Regions from separate parts of the Pseudomonas sp. GW821-FHT10C09 genome, predicted to be linked through region 4. Evidence: predicted binding sites of a transcription regulator. Region 4 holds the regulator's gene; each other region holds the start of a gene.
The links. Region 4 encodes FliA, which starts transcription of late flagellar genes. Its sites were predicted from a motif close to CTAAAGTTTNNNNNNNNNNNGCCGNTAA; they were not measured.
Positions count from the first base shown of each region.

Region 1: the regulator FliA is predicted to act here: its motif matches at 2,041-2,068, upstream of motA (flagellar motor stator protein MotA).
Region 2: the regulator FliA is predicted to act here: its motif matches at 2,334-2,361, upstream of AC07N8_RS16540 (methyl-accepting chemotaxis protein).
Region 3: the regulator FliA is predicted to act here: its motif matches at 3,286-3,313, upstream of AC07N8_RS05680 (methyl-accepting chemotaxis protein).

Region 1 is NZ_JBWKNG010000011.1:173,222-179,040, forward strand. It holds gene AC07N8_RS13685 (rhodanese-like domain-containing protein) at 1-389, opposite strand, end outside; gene AC07N8_RS13690 (HDOD domain-containing protein) at 432-1,970, opposite strand; gene motA (flagellar motor stator protein MotA) at 2,137-2,988, shown strand; gene motB (flagellar motor protein MotB) at 2,992-4,035, shown strand; gene AC07N8_RS13705 (toll/interleukin-1 receptor domain-containing protein) at 4,078-4,563, opposite strand; gene AC07N8_RS13710 (caspase family protein) at 4,563-5,522, opposite strand; gene AC07N8_RS13715 (TIR domain-containing protein) at 5,525-5,819, opposite strand, start outside.
Region 2 is NZ_JBWKNG010000014.1:149,366-155,184, forward strand. It holds gene AC07N8_RS16535 (vWA domain-containing protein) at 1-106, shown strand, start outside; gene AC07N8_RS16540 (methyl-accepting chemotaxis protein) at 246-2,222, opposite strand; gene AC07N8_RS16545 (LysR substrate-binding domain-containing protein) at 2,412-3,332, opposite strand; gene AC07N8_RS16550 (NorM family multidrug efflux MATE transporter) at 3,491-4,885, shown strand; gene AC07N8_RS16555 (putative bifunctional diguanylate cyclase/phosphodiesterase) at 4,958-5,819, opposite strand, start outside.
Region 3 is NZ_JBWKNG010000004.1:262,120-267,938, forward strand. It holds gene AC07N8_RS05655 (FMN-dependent NADH-azoreductase) at 1-500, opposite strand, end outside; gene AC07N8_RS05660 (LysR substrate-binding domain-containing protein) at 630-1,538, shown strand; gene AC07N8_RS05665 (MmcQ/YjbR family DNA-binding protein) at 1,535-1,894, shown strand; gene AC07N8_RS05670 (DUF1294 domain-containing protein) at 1,891-2,322, opposite strand; gene AC07N8_RS05675 (undecaprenyl-diphosphate phosphatase) at 2,319-3,149, opposite strand; gene AC07N8_RS05680 (methyl-accepting chemotaxis protein) at 3,442-5,076, shown strand; gene pnuC (nicotinamide riboside transporter PnuC) at 5,324-5,819, shown strand, end outside.
Region 4 is NZ_JBWKNG010000007.1:116,561-122,379, forward strand. It holds gene AC07N8_RS09000 (chemotaxis protein CheA) at 1-1,335, opposite strand, end outside; gene AC07N8_RS09005 (protein phosphatase CheZ) at 1,390-2,178, opposite strand; gene AC07N8_RS09010 (chemotaxis response regulator CheY) at 2,201-2,572, opposite strand; gene fliA (RNA polymerase sigma factor FliA) at 2,740-3,480, opposite strand; gene fleN (flagellar synthesis regulator FleN) at 3,477-4,307, opposite strand; gene flhF (flagellar biosynthesis GTPase FlhF) at 4,424-5,758, opposite strand; gene flhA (flagellar biosynthesis protein FlhA) at 5,770-5,819, opposite strand, start outside.

The sequences.
Region 1 (5,819 bases), on a different contig from region 4:
TGGATCGACATCGGCATACCTTCTGCCAGCCAGGCCGTCAGACCGCCGTCGACGTAGTGGTATTTACGGTGACCGATAACGTCCAGCAGCCAGATAAAACGCCCGGCCCAGCCGCCACCTTCGTCGTCATACACCACGTACACCGCATCGGGGTTGTGGCCCAACTCGCCAAACAGCGCTTCAAGTGCCGCTTGCGGCGGCATCAGCCCCGGTGCAGGTGCCTGACCGAGTTGAGTGCGTTTCGGATCGACAAAACGCGCGCCCGGAATATGCCCTTCGGCATAGCGGGCGCTGCTGGTCAGGTCCACCAGAATCAGATTGCGGGCCTCGAGGCGAGGGAGCAAGTCGCTCGGCTCGATCACCAGCGGCAAGCCAGAGAAGTCAGGCATGTGAGGTCTCCAGGGCACAAAAGGGTGGATTGTAGCGCAGCGTCATTGGCCGCGGTGGCTAAAGGTGTTCAAGGCTTTCTCGATGCACTGCGCGGTTTTGCCAAAGGCTTGCACGGTGATTTCCGAGAACGGCCCGCCGCCCTGATCCGCCACCACCACCATGATCACCCGACCATTATTGACCAGCGAGCGCAGGATCAAGTGTTCGCCACGGAACTGCGCACGCAGGTTGCCAGGCAGCAACGCCGAGAACTGCGCGGTGTTGGCTGGTGTCAGGCGCACCTGAGCCTGCTGCGAGAGCAAACGTTGCAGCACGGAGCTCTGGCTAACCACGAAATTCAGCCCCGCCGTTTCTGTGGGCAAACCGGCAACCTGATGCACCCGCAGATTGGCGTGCGTGCGGTCGGCCATCAAGATCATGACCCGACGCATGCCGCACGCGACCAAAGCGTCCCGGGCGGAGGTGGTCAAGTGCATCGCGTTGGTGAACGGGCTTGGCTCCACCAGCAACTCGGCGCATTGGCTGCGCCACTTTGCCAGGTCTTCGGTGGTCGGCGCCGGGGCCGGCAGCAAGGCGGCGTGGACACGGTTCATGCCCAACGGCCAGAGCAGCGAAACGGCGGGGTGCCAGAGGTCCGGCATGGCATGCAGCCGGGCGCTGTTGGCGGCCTGTTGGTGCAACTGCTGCTGCACGTCGGCCATCGGCGTTTGCAGGTAAAGACTGGTCAGGTATTGCCAGCGCTCGCTGTGCGGGCTGTCCCACGCCTGTTGCGCCGACAGCGCCAGACCGTTGGCCAGCAGCACGGTATTGGCCGGCTGATTGAGCCAGCGGCGCAAGGTCGGATCGTCATCGAGGCGGTTTTGCTGGCGCAACGGATGATCGCTGTCGCGGGCAATGCGCAGCACTTTGACCAGTTCGCGCTGCTCGGTCAGCAGCAGGCGATAGCCCTGTTCCACCCACACCGGCAGGCGCCAAATGGTCACCAGGGCCTGGCAAATATCCAGCAGGCGCACGCCGAACAACTGTTTTTCGACCTTGCGCGCCGATTCGCCTTTGTGGATGACCCGCAGCTCCCATTCTTCGAGCAATTGCGGATAGGTCAACGCCATCGGCCACAGCGGCGAGAGGAACAGCAGACTGCCCCAATGAATGTCCTGCCACAGCCGCGCCAGGCGACTGGCAAAAAAACCATTGGCCTGTTGCGTCGCGTGCTGGCTGATCAATTGCAGCTGGCGCAAGGCAAGCGGGATCTGCATTTGGGGTTCGGCGGGGAGGCGGGCGAGCAGTTCTTCGGTGCGTTTCAAACCGAGGCGATTGATCGCCACTTCCAGGTTTTCCGCAGGCTCGGTCATGCTGCCGTGGGTATGGCGGTTGGCTTCACGAATGATGCTCAAGGCCAGGGCCGGGCTGTCTTGCATCAGTTCGGCGATATCACGCAGCGAGCTGCGATTATCGGCGATGGCCCTGCAGACACGGTCATGGCTTTCCTGCGGAACCGGCAGGCGCACGCCATCGAGAAGCTTGACCCAGCCTTCGAGTGTCGTTGGTTTTTGAGTGGGAATGTTCGTCTGGTTAGCCATGGTTGGACGCAATCTTCGTCTGCATTACCTATGCCCGGAGTAGGCTAAATTAGCTTTTCGCTTGAACGGGCTATAGTCTGGCGCAGTTTTGCCGATAAGGAGAAGAAGAGATTTTTCGACCTCCGAATATGACCTTGAACCCGACTCAGTAAGTGCTCTCCTACCTATGGCTAAAATTCTCGGCATCATTGTCGTATTCGCGAGCGTGCTCGGCGGGTACGTGCTCTCCCACGGCAAGATTGCTGCCCTTATCCAGCCTTTCGAGGTGATGATTATCGGTGGCGCAGCCTTTGGCGCATTCCTGCAAGCCAACCCTGGCCATATGGTCAAAAACGTTCTGAAGAAAGCCTTCGGGATGTTCAGCTCGCGCTTCAACCACACTTTTTACCTTGAAGTGCTGGGCCTGATTTACGAGATCCTCAACAAGAGCCGCCGCGAAGGCATGATGGCCATCGAAGGCGACATCGAAGATGCTGCCGCGAGCCCGATTTTCGCCAAGTACCCGGCGGTGCTCAAAGATGACCGCATGACCGCGTACATCTGCGATTACCTGCGCATCATGTCGTCCGGCAACATGGCTCCCCATGAGCTGGAAGGCCTGTTCGACATGGAACTGACCAGCCTCAAGGAAGACCTCGATCACCCGTCCCACGCGGTGAACGGTATTGCTGATGCGATGCCGGGTTTCGGTATCGTCGCGGCGGTACTGGGTATCGTGGTGACCATGGCCTCCCTGGGTGAAAGCGATCAGAAAATGATCGGCGTGCACGTGGGTGCGGCACTGGTCGGTACCTTCTTCGGTATTCTCGCCGCCTACGGCTTCTTCGGCCCGCTGGCCCATGCCCTGGCCCACGATGCCAAGGAAGAGCTGAACGTCTACGAGGCCATCAAGGCTTCGCTGGTGGCTTCGGCGTCCGGCATGCCGCCATCGCTGGCTGTGGAGTTCGGTCGCAAGGTTCTGTACCCGGCGCACCGTCCTAGCTTCGCTGAGCTGGAACAAGCGGTTCGCGGTCGCTAAGTCATGGAAAATAACCAGCCGATAATCATCAAGCGCGTAAAAAAATACGCGGGCGGGCATCACGGGGGCTCCTGGAAAATCGCCTTCGCTGACTTCGCGACGGCGATGATGGCGTTCTTCCTGGTGCTGTGGCTGCTGTCCACCGCCACACCGGAACAGAAGATCGCCATCGCCGGTTACTTCAAAGACCCGGTCGGCTTTACCGAAAGTGGCACGCCGTACATCATCGATCTGGGCGGCTCCCCGACCCTGGCGCCGGAGAAAACCCTCAACCCCGAGGTGAAATCCCAGCCGCAGCCAGACCGCGTCACTGTCGACACCGAACAGGTCGAAGGCATGGCCGAGCAGGTCGAGAAGGAACGCCTGGAACTGTTGCTGCAAGAATTGCAGAACAAGGTCGATGAAAATCCGCAGCTGCAGAAATTCAAGGACCAGATCCTGTTCGAGATCACGCAGGACGGTTTGCGCATCCAGATCATGGACGCCGAAAACCGCCCGATGTTCGACTCCGGCAGTGCGCGTCTGAAACCGTACTTCGAAGACATCCTGCTGGCCATGGCCGACACCATCAAAGCGGTGCCGAACAAGATCAGCATCAGCGGCCACACCGATGCCAAGCCGTACTCGGGCACCGGTGATTTCGGCAACTGGGAACTCTCGGCCAACCGTGCCAACGCCGCTCGCCGTGCGCTGGTCGCCGGCAGCTATCCGGATCAACAGGTCGCGCGGGTGGTCGGTTACGCCTCGTCGGCCCTGTTCGACCGTGAGAACCCGTTCAATCCGGTCAACCGCCGCATCGACATCGTGGTACTGACCAAGAAAGCCCAAAAGGCCATTGAAGGTTCACAAGGTGCAGAACCTGCGCCAGAGCCGGCACCAGCCCCCGCAGTACAAGGGCAGGGCGGTCCGGGCGAAGTGCCGGCCAAGCCAGTTGATCCGAACGCGTTGCCGGCGGATAAAGAACCGCTGCCGGCCCATGAGCTTCGTGAACGTTTGAATATCTTTGAAAACCCGGCACCGAAACCGGCTGAACCGCCGAAGCAGTGACCCACAAAAAAGCCGACAGCGATGTCGGCTTTTTTGTGCCTGTCAGAAACCCCGTCGAATACGGTTCTTGAGCTGGTCGTGGAACAGTTCGGCATTGCGTCTGTAGGTGCCGTAAAGGGATTCGTTGATCGAATCCAGCGCCATTGAGCGCTTTGTCGTCACTTCTTCTCGGTAGGCATCAATGAAAAACTCCAGATCCGTGTCGGTGCTGAGCTTTGGCCATTTATCGAGATACAGCGGCAGTTCCACCGGTCCTGTCTTGAATGAGCAGATCCGTCGGTTACTGATGGTCGCTTCACCGATTTCGAACGGCACCCACCACGACAGCGCGGTTTTGTCCGAGACCACCGCTATCAGATGCGTGCACGCGGTGATGTTGCGGGTGATGACCCCGGTAATGTCGTCAGTGGTCTGTGATTCCGGATCCAGCACGTCGAAGTAGGTCTTGATGTTGGCCTTAATCAGGCGAGTGCTGATGGCGATGGCGTGGGGGCGATCGCTATGGCGGTAGCTGATAAACACAGGCATCAGAAGTGTCCCTTGATCGCGAGTTCGCGGTAATAGGCGCCGAGGGCGGTCAGGCGGCAGCCGGTGGAATGCAGGGCGGCGTAGTACATGTGCTCGGCGTCGACCGGTTCGATCAAGCTGTGGCGGTTGCACTTTTGCAGTTGCTTGAAGATTTCGCCGTTGTCGGGATCGAACGCGGCCTCGGTCGGTTCGTAGCTGGGGTCCAGCGGGAACACGTAGCTAGGTTCCGGGAACCAGTCCTTGAGCTTGCGCAGGGTTTCTTCGGCAATCAGCGGCGTGACTTCGCGCAGCGGCACAAATTGCGAGACGTTGGTCTTGAACACCGGTCGTTGTTCCCATGCCCCAAGTGCGTTGTCGACGAACGAATACACGCTGCCGGGCGTGACCTTACCCAAGACATTGGCGGCTCCGCCGTGCAGTGCTTGCAGCAACAGGTCGGTAAACACGCCGTGGCCGCGACCTTCGAGCGCCACCTGGTCTTTTTTACAGGCGGTGAGAATGGTCATGCCTTCGCTGATCACGCTGCTGCCACCGCGCAACCCGCGCATCGCGGCCGCCGCGCCGGCCTGGCAGCAGTCGAGGATGATGATTTTGTTTTTGATGTGGGGGGCGTTTTCCGCCCAGTTGAGGATGTCGCTGATGCGGATGCCTTCGACGCCCTGACCGAAATCCTGCGGGATCAGCAGGCCTTCATCGATGCTGGTATCAAACTGGCCGTGACCGGCGAAGTACAGCAGCGCCACGTCGCAATCACCGGAAAACAGACTCTGGATCTGCTGCTTCAGGTTTGTGTGAGTGAGGTTTTCCTCCGCCGAGGTCAGGACCTTGCTGCTGAAGTTCGGACGCCCGTTGGCGTGGCGTTCCAGTACCGAGGCCATGGCCATCGCGTCGTTGTTGCAGCCGCTCAATGGCGACACATGCGTGTAGTGGTTGATGCCGATGAACAGTCCCTTGCGCATGGTTACACCGCCGTGTGCAGGCGAATGGCGTTGACGATGCTGTTGGTGTTCCACGCACATTCGGCGTGCGCGGCATCACGCACCACCGTGGAAATCCGCTCGGCCCCAAACGGCTTGACCGCAATGATCACCTTGCCCATCCGCTTGGCGATCTCGATCTCCTTGTTGATCCACTTGCTGTAGGTCGAATACATCCCCGCCATGATCAGCACCGCCGAGCACGGACGAATCTTGTTTTCGATGGCGGCTTCCAGTTGTTTGTCGGTCTGCGCGTCGACAATCGGGTTGTCTGTCGGC
Region 2 (5,819 bases), on a different contig from region 4:
TGAAAACACCGGTGGCCGGGTTTACAGCAGCACCAATGCGGCAGAACTGGGTAGCCAGCTGAAACAGGCGACCAAGGAAGTGTCGAGCAATGCCAAGTGCGACTAGCCGGGGATTTATCCTGAATTGAGGTGATCCCATTCGCGAGCAGGCTCGCTCCCACAGGGGTTTTGTGTCGATCACAAATCCAGTGTGGGAGCGAGCTTGCTCCGGGCGGCGTTCCGACGAAAGCTATTTCAGCGGCGCCTCAACGAAACCGGTCAACCTCCTGGCGCAAGTCCGCCGCCAGGCTTTCCAGTTCCTTGGCCGTCACCGCCAAGTTCGACACCACCTCACGCTGCTCACTGTTCGCCAACGCAATACTCTGCAGGTTGCTGCTGAGCAACGTCGCAGTGCTGCTTTGCTCCTGAGTCGCGGTGGTAATCGCCGCAAACTGCTGACCGGCGGAACGGCTCTGCTCATCGATCCGCGCCAGAGCTGAAGCCACATTGGCGTTACGCGACAGGCCTTCCTGCATCAACACATTGCCCTGCTCCATGGTGCTGATGGCATTGCCGGTTTCCTGCTGGATGCTGCTGATCATCCCGGAAATTTCGTCAGTGGCCTGACGAGTGCGCGACGCCAGGTTACGCACCTCATCGGCCACCACTGCAAAGCCACGGCCCTGCTCACCGGCGCGGGCAGCTTCGATGGCGGCGTTCAGCGCCAGCAAGTTAGTCTGCTCGGCAATCGCGGTAATCACGCCAACGATGCCGCCGATTTCCTGGGAGCGCTGGCCCAAGGTGTTGATCACCGTCGCGGTGCTGTTCAGCGCACCGGCGATTTGTTCCAGCGAGGCAGACGCTTCGTCCATCGAGGTACGACCGATCTGGGTTTGCTGGGCGTTTTCCTGGGCCAGGCGCTGAGTGCTGCCCATGTTGTCGGCAATGTTCAGGGACGTGGCGCTGAATTCTTCCACGGCGCCGGCCATGCTGGTGATCTCGCCGGACTGCTGCTCCATCCCTTCATAGGCACCACCGGACAGACCGGACAAGGCCTGGGCGCGGCTGTTGACCTCGGCCGAGGCCTTGCGGATGTGCTCGACCATGGTCGACAGGGCCTGGCTCATCTGGTTGAACGCGCGGGCCAGTTGACCGATCTCGTCATTGCTCGCCACGTTCAGGCGCACGCTCAAATCACCGGCGCCCAAGGCTTCGGCCTGACGCACCAGATCACCCAGCGGCGCGAGTTTACTGCGCAGCAACCAGACGGCCGATCCAACCGCAATCAACATCGCCAGCAGACTGCCGATGGCCAATTGAATGCCGACACTCCAGGTCACCGCGCTGATTTCAGCTTTTGGCATGCTCGCCACGACCGACCAAGGGCCGCCATCGAACGGCACGGACACGCTGTAGAAATCCTCGGATTTGTCGCTCCAGAACTGGCCTTTGCCCGGTGTCTTCGCCAGTCCGACGATGGCCGGGACGGCTTGATCCAGTGCTTGCACACCCGAAATCGGCACCAGCCATTTGCTTTGCTCATCGAGCAACGCCAAGGAGCCGGTCTGGCCGATACGGAAACGCTTGAGGTTGTCGAACTGCGCGTTCTGCGCGTCGGTGTAGTCGAACCCGACGAACAGCACGGCAATCACTTTGCCACTGCTGTCGCGCACGGGGGTGTATTGCGTCATGTAGGAGCGATCAAACAGCAAGGCGCGACCGACGTAGCTCTGCCCCGCCATCAAGCGTGCATACGCCGGGTGAGCATGATCGAGCAGCGTGCCGATGGCGCGGTTGCCGTCCTGTTTGGTCAGGGAAGTGCTGACCCGGATAAAGTCTTCGCCGCTGCGCACAAACAACGTCGCCACGCCGGCGGTCATTTGCTTGAACTCGTCGACTTCCTTGAAGTTGTTGTTCAACACTTCGCTGCCCAAGTGCAAGCCCGGGGTCTGCGTGCCCGCCACGGCCACCGGCTCATCCGGATGCACGCTCAGGCCGGCGCTGAAGCGCTTCTCGAACAGGCCGGCCAGGCGCTGGGTGCTTTCACGCAAGGTGCCGTGAAAGGTGCTCAGCTGATCGGCCAGCAACCGGGCTTCACTGGCCAGGTGCTCTTCGCGGGTGGCGAGGTTGGCAGTGTCCAGCGAACGCAGGGCGAACACGGTACTGCCAGTGATGACAATCGCCAGTATCACGGCAAGCGCAAGACCAAGCTGTGAGGCGATCCGGGCACGGGGTTGAGACATGACAGCTCCTGGCCGAGCAACCTGATCCTGCTTGATCGGGCTGAACACTCAGCAAAATTTTCCAGATAATGGGGAAAAGCGTCGAACCTGCACGAAGGTTCCACCTGCAGATATTCGGCGGCAAAACTGAATACTTGAGTAATTAGCGGGGATATGGCGCAAGGCCTCTACTGCGAGGGCTCTATCGATTCAGCTCAGACGCTGCACAACCGGCAAATCCATGGCCCGGACTTCACCCAGCAGGAAATCGCTGAGCCGGCGCAAACGTTCACCTCCGGGGCGGGTTTTCGGCCAGACCAGGTAGTAATGCTCACCGCTGGCGACCGCCGTCGGCCACGGCAGGCTCAGGCGTCCCTGCGCAACATCCTCCGCCACCATCAGCAAATCCCCCATGGACACGCCGTAGCCGCGAGCGGCGGCGATCATGCCCAGTTCCAAGGTGTCGAACACCTGGCCGCCCTTGAGCGAGACCTGATCGGTCAGGCCCATGCGGTCGAGCCAACTGCGCCAGTCACGCCGATCCGGTGTCGGGTGCAACAACTCGGTGCTGGCCAGGCGCGTGACGTCCCACGGCTGATCGTTCAGCAGATTCGGCGCGCCGACGGGGATCAGCTCCTCGGGGAACAGCAGCGTGGCCTCCCAGTCCGGCGGGAAATGTCCGCTGCTGAGGATCACCGCGCAATCGAACGGTTCCTGATTGAAGTCCACCGAGTCGATGTCCATCCAGGCGCTGGTCAGCTGCACTTCATTACCCGGTTGCAGGTGCCGGAAACGGCTGAGCCGCGCCAGCAGCCAGCGCATGGTCAAGGTCGACGGGGCTTTCATGCGCAGGATGTCGTCTTCGGCGCGCAAGGTATTGCAGGCACGTTCCAGGGCGGTGAAACCGTCACGAATGCCCGGCAGGATCAACCGCGCCGACTCGGTCAGTTGCAAGTTGCGCCCACTGCGGTGAAACAACCGACAGGCGAAGTGCTCTTCGAGGGTACGGATATGCCGGCTCACCGCGCTTTGAGTGATCGACAGTTCTTCAGCCGCGCGGGTGAACGAGCTATGCCGCGCCGCCGCTTCAAATGCGCGCAAGGCATACAAGGGAGGAAGACGTCGGGACATGAGGAAAGCTCCTATAGCGCAATCCGGCTACCGTAGCAGAATCTGTCCAACATGAGTCTGACTCATGCTACCCATCCTTTTTATCCCTTTGTGTTAACCCCGTGAAGCGCCGAGAATCGACGCTTTCCAGACCTCTTTGATAATCGAGCGTGATGACCATGAAGCATCCAGCGCGTATTGAACTCTGGGCCATCCTGCGGCTGGCGGGGCCGCTGATTGCCTCGCAGTTGGCGCACATGCTGATGGTCCTCACCGACACCCTGATGATGGCGCGCTTGAGCCCCGAAGCGTTGGCCGGCGGTGGTTTGGGTGCGGCGACTTACTCGTTCGTGTCGATTTTCTGCATCGGTGTGATTGCGGCGGTCGGCACGCTGGTGGCGATTCGTCAGGGCGCGGGCGACATTGTCGGCGCGGCACGACTGACCCAGGCCGGTTTGTGGCTGGCGTGGTTGATGGCCTTGGTGGCCGGGTTGCTGCTGTGGAACCTCAAACCGGTGTTGCTGCTATTCGGCCAGACCGAAACCAACGTCCACGCCGCCGGGCAGTTCCTGACGATCCTGCCGTTCGCCCTGCCCGGTTACCTGAGTTTCATGGCGTTGCGTGGTTTCACCAGCGCCATCGGCCGCGCAACGCCGGTGATGGTCATCAGCCTCGGCGGCACCGTGGCCAACTTCCTGCTCAACTATGCGTTGATCACCGGCATGTTCGGCCTGCCGAAAATAGGTTTGATGGGCATCGGTCTGGTGACGGCGATTGTCGCTAACTTGATGGCCGTGGCGCTGGCGCTGCACATCCGCCGGCATCCGGCGTATGACGCGTATCCGTTGCGCCAGGGCCTGTCGCGGCCGAACCGGCAGTACCTGAAAGAGCTGTGGCGCCTTGGCCTGCCGATTGGCGGCACGTACGCGGTGGAAGTCGGGCTGTTTGCGTTCGCCGCGTTGTGCATGGGCACCATGGGCAGCACGCAACTGGCGGCGCACCAGATCGCCCTGCAGATTGTGTCGGTGGCGTTCATGATTCCGGCGGGGATGTCTTATGCGATCACCATGCGCATCGGCCAACATTACGGCGCCGGGCAGTTGCTGGATGCGCGGTTGGCCGGTCGGGTCGGTATTGCCTTCGGCGCGGCGGCAATGCTGGGGTTTGCGATGGTCTTCTGGTTCCTGCCGAATCAGTTGATCGGCCTGTTCCTCGATCACAACGACCCGGCATTCCGCCCGGTGATTGAATTGGCTGTGAGCCTGCTGGCGGTGGCGGCGTGGTTCGAGCTGTTCGATGGCACGCAAACCATCGCCATGGGCTGCATACGCGGGCTCAAGGACGCCAAAACCACGTTCCTGGTCGGGTTGGGCTGTTACTGGCTGATTGGCGCACCGGCCGCATGGTGGATGGCCTTCCACTTGCACTGGGGGCCGACCGGAGTCTGGTGGGGGTTGGCGCTGGGGTTGGCGTGCGCGGCGGTGAGTTTGACGCTGGCGTTTGAATGGAAGATGAAGCGGATGATTCGGCAGGAGCCTCAATCCCAAGGCTTCAAGATCGCTCAGGCCGAATGAAATCTCGCGAGCATTTGTGGCGAGGGAGCTTGCTCCCTCGCCACACAAGCTCGCTCCCTCAGGGGTATGTGGTTAGTTCACGACTTCCAGCACTGGCAGCTGATCGCTGCCGTAGGTCAGGTACTCAACCAGATCCGCCAGCGGCAACGGCTTGCTGATCAGATACCCCTGCACTTGATCGCAACCAAACCCGCGCAACAGATCCAGTTGTTCTGCGGTTTCCACGCCTTCCGCGACGACCTCAAGATTGAGGTTGTGCGCCAGGTTGATCATGGCGTGGACCAGTTTGCGGTTCTCTTCACGTTCTTCCATGCCACCGACAAAGCTCTTGTCGACCTTGAGCAAGGCGATCGGCAGGCTGTTGAGGTGCACGAAGGACGAGAACCCGGTGCCGAAGTCATCCAGCGAAAAGCGCACGCCCAAACGTCCGAGGGCGTCCATGGTTTGCTTGACCAGATCGCTGCGGCGCATCACCGCGGTTTCGGTCAGTTCGAACTCCAGCCACTGCGCTTCGACGCCGCGTTCGGCAATCAACCGGCTCAGCGTGGAGAGCAATTGACTGTCCTGGAACTGCCGGAACGACAGGTTGATCGCCATGTGCAGCGCCGGCAGACCCTGTTCGCGCAAGGCCTGCATGTCCCGTAGCGCACGGGAAATCACCCAGTAACCGAGCGGCACGATCAAACCGCTTTGCTCGGCCAGCGGCACGAATTCGCTCGGTGGCAGCAAACCGCGCTCGGCATGGCGCCAACGCACCAGGGCTTCGAGGCCCACGATCTGGCCGTCTTCAAGGTTCAGGCGCGGCTGGTAATGCAGCTCCAGCTCGTCACGACGCAAGGCCCGGCGCAGTTCGCTTTCAAGGTCGGCCATGCTGCGGGCGTTGCGGTTGATGCGTTCGTTGAAGATGTGGAAGGTGCAGCCTTGGGTGCTCTTG
Region 3 (5,819 bases), on a different contig from region 4:
GTGATGCCGATGAAGCCGAACAGCACTTTCAAGTACTCTTCGTGAGCCACACCTGTGGCTTGACCGGCGTGCAGGCCACCGGAAGTCGAAACGATCACGACTTTCTTGCCACCGCACAGGCCTTCAGGGCCGGCTTCAGTGTAACGGAAGGTCTGACCGGCAACGGCGATGCGATCGATCCAGGCCTTGAGTTGGGTCGGGATGGTGAAGTTGTACATCGGTGCGGCAATCACCACGGCATCGGCGGCGAGGAATTCAGCCAGGGTAGTGGCGCTCAGCTCGGCTTCGTGCTGTTGGGCGGCGTTGCGCAGTTCAGCGGTAGTGCCAGCAGCAACCAGCGTCGTGGCGGAGAAATGGCTGATGGCGTCGGCGGCCAGGTCGCGGTAAGTGACCACGGCGTTCGGCTCTGCGGTTTGCCAGGCTTTGACGACTTCGCTGCTCAGCAGACGGGAAGCCGAGTTGTCACCAAGAATGCTCGAATCGATATGCAACAGTTTCATGTGGGATCTCCAGGTGAGGACCGCCACGGGGCGATCTGATGGAGTGAATCCTACAGACGAAACCAATGGCTGATTAGACCGCAACAATGCGATAGTTCGTCCCACTGATAGAACAATCGGACTGCCGTCATGCAAGACCTCAATGATCTCTACTATTTCGCCAAGGTGGTGGAAGCTGGCGGTTTTGCGGCCGCCGGGCGTTTGCTCGGGATTCCCAAGTCGCGCCTGTCACGGCGTATCGCCGAGCTGGAAGAGCGCCTCGGTGCACGTCTGCTGCAACGCACCACCCGCCAACTCAAGCTGACCGCCGTCGGCGAGCGCTACCTGCGGCACTGTCAGGCGATGCTATTGGAAGCGGAAATGGCCGATGAAGCGGTGGCCAGCATGTCCAGCGAACCGCGTGGGCGCTTGCGGGTGTCCTGCCCCGTCGGCCTCGCGCACGAGATGTTGCCCACGGTCATCGCCCGATTTCTTGAAAAATACCCGCAGGTGCAACTGGAAGTGATGCTGCTCAACCGCCGGGTCGACCTGGTGACTGAAGGCGTTGATGTCGCCTTGCGCGTGCGTGAGCTGGGCGACGAAGATCCGCTACTGGTGACCCGACGCCTGCGCCAGGCACAAATGGCCATGGTCGCCACCCCGGCGTTTTTGCACGGGCGTGAAATCAATCACCCCGAAGACCTGAAAACCTTGCCCGTGCTCGGCGCCCTTGAAGCCGATCGCATGGTGCATATCCGCCTGCTGGATCAACAGGGCAAAAGTGTCGATCTCAGCATGGAGGCGCGGCTGGGCATTGATGACTTCATCGTGCGCAAGGCCTGCACTCTGGCCGGCCAGGGTTTTACCCTGTTGCCAATGATGTATTGCGAGCCGGAGCTGGAAGACGGCTCGCTGGTGCAACTGCTGCCCGAGTGGTCATTGCCTGGCGGCTGGTTGCAAGCGGTCTACCCTCACCGGCGGGGGGTGATGCCAGCGGTTCGCGCTTGGCTCGACCATTTGATCGAAACATTCAATGCGTGTGGGGACCGATTGATATGAAGGCTGGACGGATGAGCGAAGAGGATGTCGCGCAGTTCTGTCTCGCGCTGCCGGGTGCGCGGGAAGACTATAAATGGGGCGGTGTGCGGGTGTTTTCGATTGCCGGAAACAAAATGTTCGCGCTGCAGAACCTGCGCGGCGACTCCCTTGCCTTCAAGGTCGACAAGGACCTGTTCCTGGGACATTGCGACCGGCCGGGCATCCACCCGGCTCCCTATCTGGCGAGAGCCCAGTGGATCATCATGCAAACGCCCTACCCGCTGGGCGCCGTAGAACTACAAGCCTTGTTGCAACGATCCCACCAACTGGTGGTGAGCAAGCTGCCCAAGCGCACCCAGGTGGGACTGCTGCTTTAAAACAAGGCCAGCAGGTTCGCGCCGAGAAACATCTGGTCGATCCAGAACACCTGGTGCAGCAACACAATCAGCCAGAACAGCAACTGATAGGAGACTTTGCGGGTCTTGTGCCGAAACACTTGCTGGGCCAACAAGGCGCCAGGCCAGCCACCGGCCAGTTCGACCGCGTGCAAGACATTTTCCGGCGTGCGCCAGGCGTCGGCGCGGGCCTTGCGCTTGTCGCTCCAGTACAGGAAAAACGCCAGCACACTGACGATCCCGTACGCCGCCAGCGGAATCAGTGACACCCCGCGCAGCCAGAGCGACACCGACCCAAACAGCGGCAGCGCACACAGCGCGGCAAAAACCAGCAGTTTCAACCGTGGATGCTGGATGCGCTCTCCCCCGGACCTGCGACCGGGGTCGTGGCGCCTGCCGGCGTCACTCATGGCTTGGCCGCAGACCAGTCAACCCAGCCGAACTGCCAGGTGGCCAGAATGACCAGGCCAAACACGATCCGATACCAGGCAAACGCCGCGTAGCTGTGGCTGGCAATGAACTTGAGCAGGCCGCGAACCGCGATCATCGCGAAGATGAAGGCCGTCACGAAACCGATCGCGAACACCGGAAAATCCGCCGGCACGAACAGGTGGCGGTATTTGAAACCCGAATACACCGCCGCCGCGACCATGGTCGGCATCGCCAGGAAGAACGAGAACTCGGTAGCGGTCTTGCGCGACAGGCCGAACAGCAACCCGCCAATGATGGTCGACCCGGAACGCGATGTTCCTGGAATCATGGCCAGGCACTGGGCGAAACCGACTTTCAGCGCGTCTTGCCAGGTAATCTCGTCGACAGTTTCGGCATGCACCTGATGTTGGCGTTTCTCGGCCCACAACATAATCACACCGCCCACCACCAACGCCGTCGCAACGGTAATCGGGTTGAACAGGTAATGGTGAATCAGGTCGGAGAAAATCACCCCCAGCACCACCGCCGGCATGAAGGCGATCAGCAGGTTGGCGGTGAAACGACGCGCGCTCGGTTGCGTCGGCAAACCGGTAACCACATCGAGAATCTTGCGACGAAACTCCCACACCACCGCCAGGATTGCACCCAACTGGATAATGATATTGAACGCGATTGCCCGCTCCCCACCGAAGTTGAGCAAGTCGGCGACGATGATCTGGTGCCCGGTACTGGAAATCGGCAGAAACTCCGTCAGCCCTTCTACTACCCCAAGTATCAATGCCTGAAAGGCGGTCCAAAGATCCATCAATCCCCCAAGAAGCAATGCCCCCAGGCATGCCCCGTCAGTTTTGTTTAAACGTTCATTGCGCTGAGCGTAGTTGAAGTTCCGCGCGCACAGGAACCAGACGAAACCGTAAAAATTCCGTGAAAATCGAGCGTGATTCAGGTTTTTCCGCGCGGGGCCGAAATCCTATCAGACAAGCCTCTAAAACGCTGCCGCGGAATAGGACTTGGGTCGCATATGCCCGACCGGCAAAGCGTGGTTGGATGCTGGCAATGGTTTATGACAATAAAAAGAAAATCGGAGTAACAGCGTTATGAACAGCTTGCGCAGTGTGTCGATCAGCCGACGCTTGTGGCTCATCTTGATCGTGTCGGTGGTGATGTTGCTGACGTTGGGCGTGTTGATGCTCAAGCAGATTCACGACGACCTTTATCAGGCCAAGGCGCAGAAAACCCAGCACGTCGTGCAGACCGCCAGCGGTATTCTGAATTACTACCATGACCTGGAGACGGCCGGCACCCTCACCCGCGATGCCGCGCAGAAGCAGGCACTGACCGCGGTCCGTGGACTGCGCTATGACCAGAACGACTATTTCTGGATCAACGATCTGACGCCGGTGATGATCATGCACCCGGCCAACCCCAAGCTGGACGGCCAGAACTTGTCGGCCATCCGCGACCCGGACGGTTTTGCAGTGTTTAACGAAATGGTCGCCGTGGCCAAGGCCAAGGGCGCCGGCATGGTCAACTACCGCTGGCCGAAACCGGGCGCCAGTGCCCCGGTCGAAAAGACTTCTTACGTCAAACTCTTCGAGCCTTGGGGCTGGGTGATCGGCTCGGGCGTGTACATCGATGACATGCAGGCCGAATTCAATGGCCAGGTGTGGAAGGCCACTTTCGTCGGCGTGGTGATTGCGCTGGTGATGGCGCTGTTGGTCATCCTGATTGCGCGCAGTATTGTGCGCCCGCTCCAGGACACCGTGAACGCCATGGCCAACATCGCCAGCGGTGAAAGTGACCTGACCCGCAGCCTCGATACCCACGGTCAGGACGAAGTGGCGCAACTGGCTCGGCACTTCAACGCGTTTACCACCAAGCTGCGCCTGGTGGTCACCGAGCTGCAGGTGTCCGCCAGCGCGTTGGGTCAGTCGTCCAGTGAATTGGGCAATGACGCCGCCCAGGCCCAACAACGCAGCCAGCAACAGTCCCAACAGATGGAACTGGTGGCCACGGCCATTAATGAAGTGACCTATGGCGTGCAGGATGTGGCCAAGAACGCCGAGCATGCTGCCAGCGAAATGCGCGATGCCGAATCCCAGGCGCAGCAAGGCCAGATAAACATCGACGGCAGCTTGCAACAGATAGACAAACTGTCCGGCACCATCGATCAAGCCGTAGAGGTGATACGCACCCTGGCAACGGAAAGCACGCAGATCGGCAGCGTCCTGGAGGTGATCCGCTCCATCGCCGAGCAAACCAACCTGCTCGCCCTCAACGCCGCCATTGAAGCCGCCCGGGCGGGTGAACAGGGTCGAGGATTCGCGGTGGTGGCCGATGAGGTGCGCCTGCTGGCCCAGCGCACGCAGAAGTCCACAGCAGAGATCCAGTCGATGATCGAACGCCTGCAAAGCCATTCGGAAGCCGCGGTCAAGGTCATCGGCGACAGCAGTCGCGCGTCACAACTGACCATCGAACAGGCCGGCCTGGCCGGTGCGAGCCTGAATGCAATTGGCCAGGCGTTACGCAACCTCAACGGATTGAACGCGTCGATCGCCAGCGCGACATTGCAGCAGGCCCATGTGGTGGAAGACATCAATCAGAACGTGACCCAGGCTGCGGGCTTGTCCCACAGCACTGCACTGGCGGCGCAGCAATCGAGTGTGGCCAGTGTTCGACTCAAAGACCTGAGCGAACAGCTGAACGGCTTGCTCAAGCAATTTCGCGTTTAACAGCACACACGATAAACCCTGTGGCGAGGGAGCTTGCTCCCGCTCGACTGCGCAGCAGTCGCAAAATCAGCTGACTGAGTTTCTCCTGTAGAAATCCGGTTGCAGTATTCGGGGCTGCTACGCAGCCCAGCGGGAGCAAGCTCCCTCGCCACAGTTGTGTTTCTGATTTCAGTCCCGTGTCGCTATCGCCCTTTCCTGCTGTCTAGGTACAATCTCGCCCCCACTTCGCTTTCCCCAAGGAACCTCCATGTCCGGGCTTGAACTGTTTGCCGCCGCCCTCGGTGTGATTGCCGTCTGGTTGACGGTCAAACAGAACCCCTGGTGCTGGCCAATCGGCCTGGTCATGGTGCTGCTGTATAGCTGGATCTTTTTTGAGGTAAAGCTGTATTCGGACATGCTCCTGCAAGTGATCTACGCCGCGCTGCAACTCTATGGCTGGTGGCAATGGACCCGCGCAGGCGAAGCGAATACCGGCCGGCAGGTCAGCCGTCTCGACAGCAGGTCAGTGGCGCTGGGCCTGGCGGTCGGCGCGCTGGGCAGTGTGCTGTTGGGCGCGGCCATGGCGCACTGGACCGATGCCGCCCAGCCGTGGCTCGACGCCGCGCTCACGGGGTTCAGCCTGGTTGCGCAGATGTGGATGGCGCAAAAACGCGTGCAATGCTGGCCGCTGTGGATCGCCGTTGATGTGATTTTTGTCGGGCTGTTCATTTACAAAGGCATGTACCTCACCTCTGCTCTCTATG
Region 4 (5,819 bases):
CTGGCGAGCCAGGTCGCGAACCAGACGCGGGAAGCGTCCGAAGACTTTCTTGATCGGTTGCATCCGGGTCTTCATGACCGCGGTTTGCAGGTCAGCCGTGACCACGTCGAGGTTCGACACAGCCTTGGACATGGCCTCGTCGGCACTGTTGGCACCCAGGCGAACCAAACGGTTACGCACCAGTACCAGTTCGCCGACCATGTTCATGATTTCGTCGAGACGCGCGGTATCGACCCGCACGGTGGTCTCGGCTTCGCTGGCCGGTTTTTCCGGCGGCGGCGCAGCCGGAGCACGGGCCGGGGCCGGTGCAGCGGCGGCAACCGGTTTCGGCGCCTCGACTTTCGGTGCCTCGGCTTTTGGATCTGGCACCTTGGCCACGGGTGCCGCTGCCTTGGCAACGGGCGCCGCAGCAGTGACAACAGAGCCTGTCGCCACGTCGGTGAACTTGCCTTTACCGTGCAATTCGTCGAGCAGCGATTCGAACTCGTGATCGGAGATCAGATCCCCGCCCGCCGCCGCTGCAGTTGGCGCAGGTGTAGCCGGAACCGAAGCAATGGCCGACTCCAGCGCGTCCACCGCAAAGTTGCCCTTGCCGTGCAGCTGGTCGAGCAATGCTTCAAATTCGTCGTCGGTAATGTCGGAGCTGTCGCCCGCCGCTTTCGGTGCAGCCGGTGCCGCTGGCGCAGGGGCCACGGCGTCGACGGCGAACTGGCCTTTGCCGTGCAGTTGATCGAGTAACGACTCGAACTCGGCATCGGTGATTTCGTCGCTGGCAGCGGCATCGCTGGCAGGCGTTGGTGCAGCCACTGGCGCTTCGGCCTGAGCCTTGACGGCATTCAGCGAGTCCAGCAGTTGTTCGAATTCGTTATCGGTGATGTCGCCCGATTCGCTTTCGGCGGCAGGTGCTTCAACCACTTCAGCAACCGGTGCAGCTTCATCTGCGGTTTGCGGCTCGGCCAGACGGGCCAGGGCCTCCAGCAATTCAGGTGTCGCAGCGGTGACCGGGCTACGCTCGCGGACTTCGCCGAACATGCTGTTCACCGCGTCCAGCGCTTCGAGGACCACGTCCATCAGTTCCGAATCGACGCGACGCTCACCCTTGCGCAGGATGTCGAACACGTTCTCGGCGATGTGGCAGCACTCCACCAGCTCGTTGAGCTGGAGGAAGCCGGCGCCCCCTTTTACAGTGTGGAAACCGCGAAAAATTGCATTGAGCAAGTCCGCATCATCCGGTCGGCTTTCCAGCTCGACCAGTTGTTCGGACAGTTGCTCTAGAATCTCGCCGGCCTCAACCAGGAAATCCTGAAGGATCTCTTCATCGGCGCCGAAGCTCATTAAGGGGGTGCTCCTACAGGTCTAAAAACCTAAAAAACCTAGAATGCTGAAACGCTAAAATCCCAGGCTGGATAGCAAATCGTCCACATCGTCCTGACCGGACACAACGTCTTCTCTTTTATCGGCATGAATCTGCGGACCTTCACCCTGAGAGAGATGTTTTTGTGGATCTTTTTCGGCGAGCATCGATTCACGGTCATGTTCGATACCCGCAAAGCGGTCTACCTGGCTGGCCATGAGGACGAGCTTGAGCAAATTGCTTTCAACTTCGGTGACCAACTGGGTCACGCGCTTGATCACCTGACCGGTGAGGTCCTGGTAATCCTGTGCCAGCAGGATGTCGTTGAGGTTGCTCGACACCGTGCGGTTGTCCTCGGTGCTGCGTGTCAGGAAACCGTCGACGCGGCGGGCCAGCTCACGGAACTCTTCAGCCCCGACTTCGCGGCGCATGAACCGGCTCCAGTCCGTGCTCAACGCCTGGGCTTCTTCGCTCAGGCTGTTGACCAGCGGCGTGGCGCTTTCCACCAGGTCCATGGTGCGGTTGGCCGCGGCCTCGGTCAGCTTGACCACATACCCCAGGCGCTCGGTGGCGTCCGTGATTTGCGACACTTCCTCGGCTTGCGGCATGTTCGGGTCAATCTGGAAATTGACGATCGCGCTGTGCAGCTCGCGAGTGAGCTTGCCCACTTCCTGATACAGGCCACGGTCACGGGTCTGATTGAGCTCATGGATCAGTTGCACAGCCTCGCCGAACCTGCCTTTTTCAAGGCTGGCGACCAGTTCGACGGCATGTTTTTTCAGGGTCGATTCAAAATCGCCCTGTGAAGATTCTTTATGCTCCATAGCTCCCCCGTGGCGCAGTGGATCAACCGATGCGTTCGAAAATCTTCTCGATTTTTTCTTTCAACGCCTGGGCCGTGAAGGGTTTGACCACATAGCCGTTTACGCCGGCCTGGGCCGCTTCGATGATCTGCTCGCGCTTGGCTTCAGCGGTCACCATCAGCACTGGCAGGTGCTTGAGCTTTTCATCGGCGCGCACGTGGCGCAGCAGATCGATACCGGTCATGCCAGGCATGTTCCAGTCCGTTACCAGAAAGTCGATGCTCCCGCTGTTGAGAACCGGAATGGCAGTAGTGCCATCGTCAGCCTCGACCGTGTTGGTGAACCCAAGGTCACGCAACAGGTTTTTTATGATCCGCCGCATCGTTGAGAAGTCATCAACGATGAGGATTTTCATGTTCTTGTCCAATTCGACCTCCAAGCAGTCTTAAACGCGCCCAGCACCTGGACGCGCCATTTCAATCAATTCGGCAATTCACTCGATGACTGTCTGGAGCACAACAGATCGCGACCGGTGCCGTTCAAATCCGCACCAGCCCCGTTCGCAGTGTCCCCACACTGCCTTCAGCGCGCTCGCCACTCCCCCAAACGCCCCCGCAAACGGGCCGCGCACTGGCTGTGTAACTGGCTGACCCGCGATTCGCTGACCCCCAGGACCTCACCGATTTCCTTGAGATTCAACTCTTCGTCGTAGTACAGCGCCAACACCAGTCGCTCGCGCTCCGGCAAATTGGCAATCGCGTCCGCCAGCGCCGCCTGGAAGCGTTCATCTTCCAGATCGCGTGACGGCTCGAGATGAGCACTCGCGCCATCCTCATGCAGCCCTTCGTGTTCGCCGTCCTGCAACAGATCGTCGAAACTGAATAAGCGGCTGCCCAGGGTGTCGTTCAAAATCCCGTAATAATCGTCGAGACTCAATTGGAGTTCGGCCGCAACCTCGTGATCTTTAGCGTCACGGCCGGTTTTAGCTTCAATAGAGCGAATTGCGTCACTGACCATACGGGTATTTCGGTGGACCGAGCGTGGCGCCCAGTCCCCCTTGCGTACTTCATCGAGCATGGCGCCGCGGATTCGTATGCCCGCGTACGTCTCGAAACTTGCGCCTTTGCTGGCGTCGTATTTGGTCGACACTTCAAGCAGGCCGATCATCCCGGCCTGGATCAGGTCTTCAACCTGGACACTGGCCGGCAGACGGGCCAGCAAGTGGTAAGCAATGCGTTTGACCAGTGGCGCGTAACGCTCGATCAGCTCGTACTGCGCGTCACGTGCCGACTTCTTGTAGAGGTTGTAGCCACTGGCTGTCATAGGACGGGTCCTGCGGTCTGTTGCACGAGGCGCTCGACGAAAAACTCAAGGTGCCCGCGCGGGTTGGCAGGCAGCGGCCAGGTATCAACTTTCTGCGCGATGGCCTTGAACGCCAGGGCGCACTTGGAACGCGGGAAGGCTTCATACACGGCACGTTGTTTCTGCACAGCCTTGCGCACGCTTTCGTCGTAAGGCACCGCGCCGACGTATTGCAAGGCCACGTCGAGAAAGCGGTCGGTGACCTTGGTCAACTTGGCGAACAGGTTGCGACCTTCTTGCGGGCTCTGGGCCATGTTGGCCAGGACGCGGAAGCGGTTCATGCCGTAATCGCGGTTAAGCAGTTTGATCAGCGCGTAGGCGTCGGTGATCGAGGTCGGCTCGTCGCAGACCACCAGCAAGACTTCCTGCGCTGCGCGAACAAAACTGACTACCGAGTCACCTATGCCCGCAGCGGTGTCGATCACCAATACGTCGAGGTTGTCGCCGATGTCGCTGAAGGCCTGGATCAGGCCGGCGTGTTGAGCCGGGCTCAAATGAACCATGCTCTGGGTGCCAGACGCGGCCGGAACGATTCGAATACCGCCCGGGCCCTGCAACAGAACGTCGCGCAGCTCGCAGCGGCCTTCGATCACGTCGGCCAGGGTACGTTTGGGTGTCAGTCCCAGCAGGACGTCAACGTTCGCCAGGCCCAGGTCAGCGTCCAACAGCATGACGCGACGGCCGAGCTCAGCCAGGGCCAGCGACAAATTCACTGACACGTTAGTCTTGCCGACGCCACCTTTGCCGCCGGTCACCGCGATCACCTGTACGGGATGCATGCTGCCCATGTTATTTCTTTACCTTGTCTTGCATAGACGGAGGCCACATTACTGGCTGCGCGTTCGCAAATGGAACAATGCATGGCAGACCATCGATGTAGGTACAAAAACTGTTCATTACTACCTTAGCCAACCTGCTTGGTCGGGCTGTGGTAAATATCAGCGAACATGTCAGCCATGGCTTCTTCGCTGGGTTCTTCCTGCATTTGTACGCTTACGGCGCGACTGACCAACTGATGACGGCGCGGCAGATGCAAATCATCCGGGATCCGCGGGCCATCGGTCAGGTACGCCACCGGCAATTCATGACTGATCGCCAGGCTCAGCACCTCGCCCAGACTTGCCGTTTCATCCAGTTTAGTCAGGATGCAGCCAGCGAGCCCGCAGCGTTTGTAACTATGATAAGCGGCTGTTAGAACCTGTTTTTGGCTGGTGGTTGCGAGCACCAGGTAATTTTTTGATTTGATGCCACGCCCGGCCAGGCTTTCGAGCTGCATGCGCAGGGCTGGATCGCTGGCCTGAAGGCCTGCGGTATCAATCAGCACCACGCGTTTGCGCAGCAGTGGCTCCAGCGCCTGAACCAGCGATTGGCCCGGATCGACGTGGGTCACCGACACATTGAGAATGCGCCCCAGCGTCTTGAGCTGCTCCTGGGCGCCAATGCGAAAGCTGTCCATGCTCACCAGCGCGATGTTCTGCGCGCCGTACTTGAGCACGTAACGGGCTGCGAGCTTGGCCAGGGTGGTGGTCTTGCCCATGCCGGCAGGACCAACCATGGCAATCACGCCGCCTTCTTCCAGCGGCTCGACTTCCGGGGTAGCAATCATCCGCGCCAGGTGCGCCAGCAACATGCGCCAGGCCTGACGGGGTTCATCGATATCACCGATCATCGCCAACAGATCGCGCGACAACGGGCCGGACAGGCCGATGCGTTGCAGGCGACGCCACAGGTTGGCCTGGGCCGGACGGCTACCTTGCAGCTGATTCCAGGCCAGCGAACCGAGCTGTACTTCCATCAGTTCGCGCAGGCTGTTGAGCTCGAAACGCATCGAGTCGAACGCACGTGGATCCACGCCGCCAGCAGCCGGTGCCGGAGCAGGCGCGGAGCGACGCGGTTCGGCGTAGGTCGGTTCGATCAGTGGCTCGGCAGCGGTCAGTGGCAGGCCGGCGAACAACTGGCGATTGGTGGTCTTGTCGCCTTCGGTCTCGCCATCGCCACGCAGGCTCAATTCAGCCTGGGCAGTGACGATGCGCGATTGGGTCTTGCGCAGCTCATCCTCGAGTTCCATGTTCGGAACACGCGGGGCCAGCGCCGACAATTTGTAATCCAGCGCAGCCGTCAGCTCGACACCACCGGCAATCCGGCGATTGCCGATAATGGCGGCATCGGCGCCCAGCTCATCACGAACCAGTTTCATGGCCTGACGCATATCGGCGGCGAAAAAACGCTTAACTTGCATAAACCACTACCTCAGCCGTTGGGCCCTACTGTCGCAACGATGGTCACTTGCTTGTTGTCAG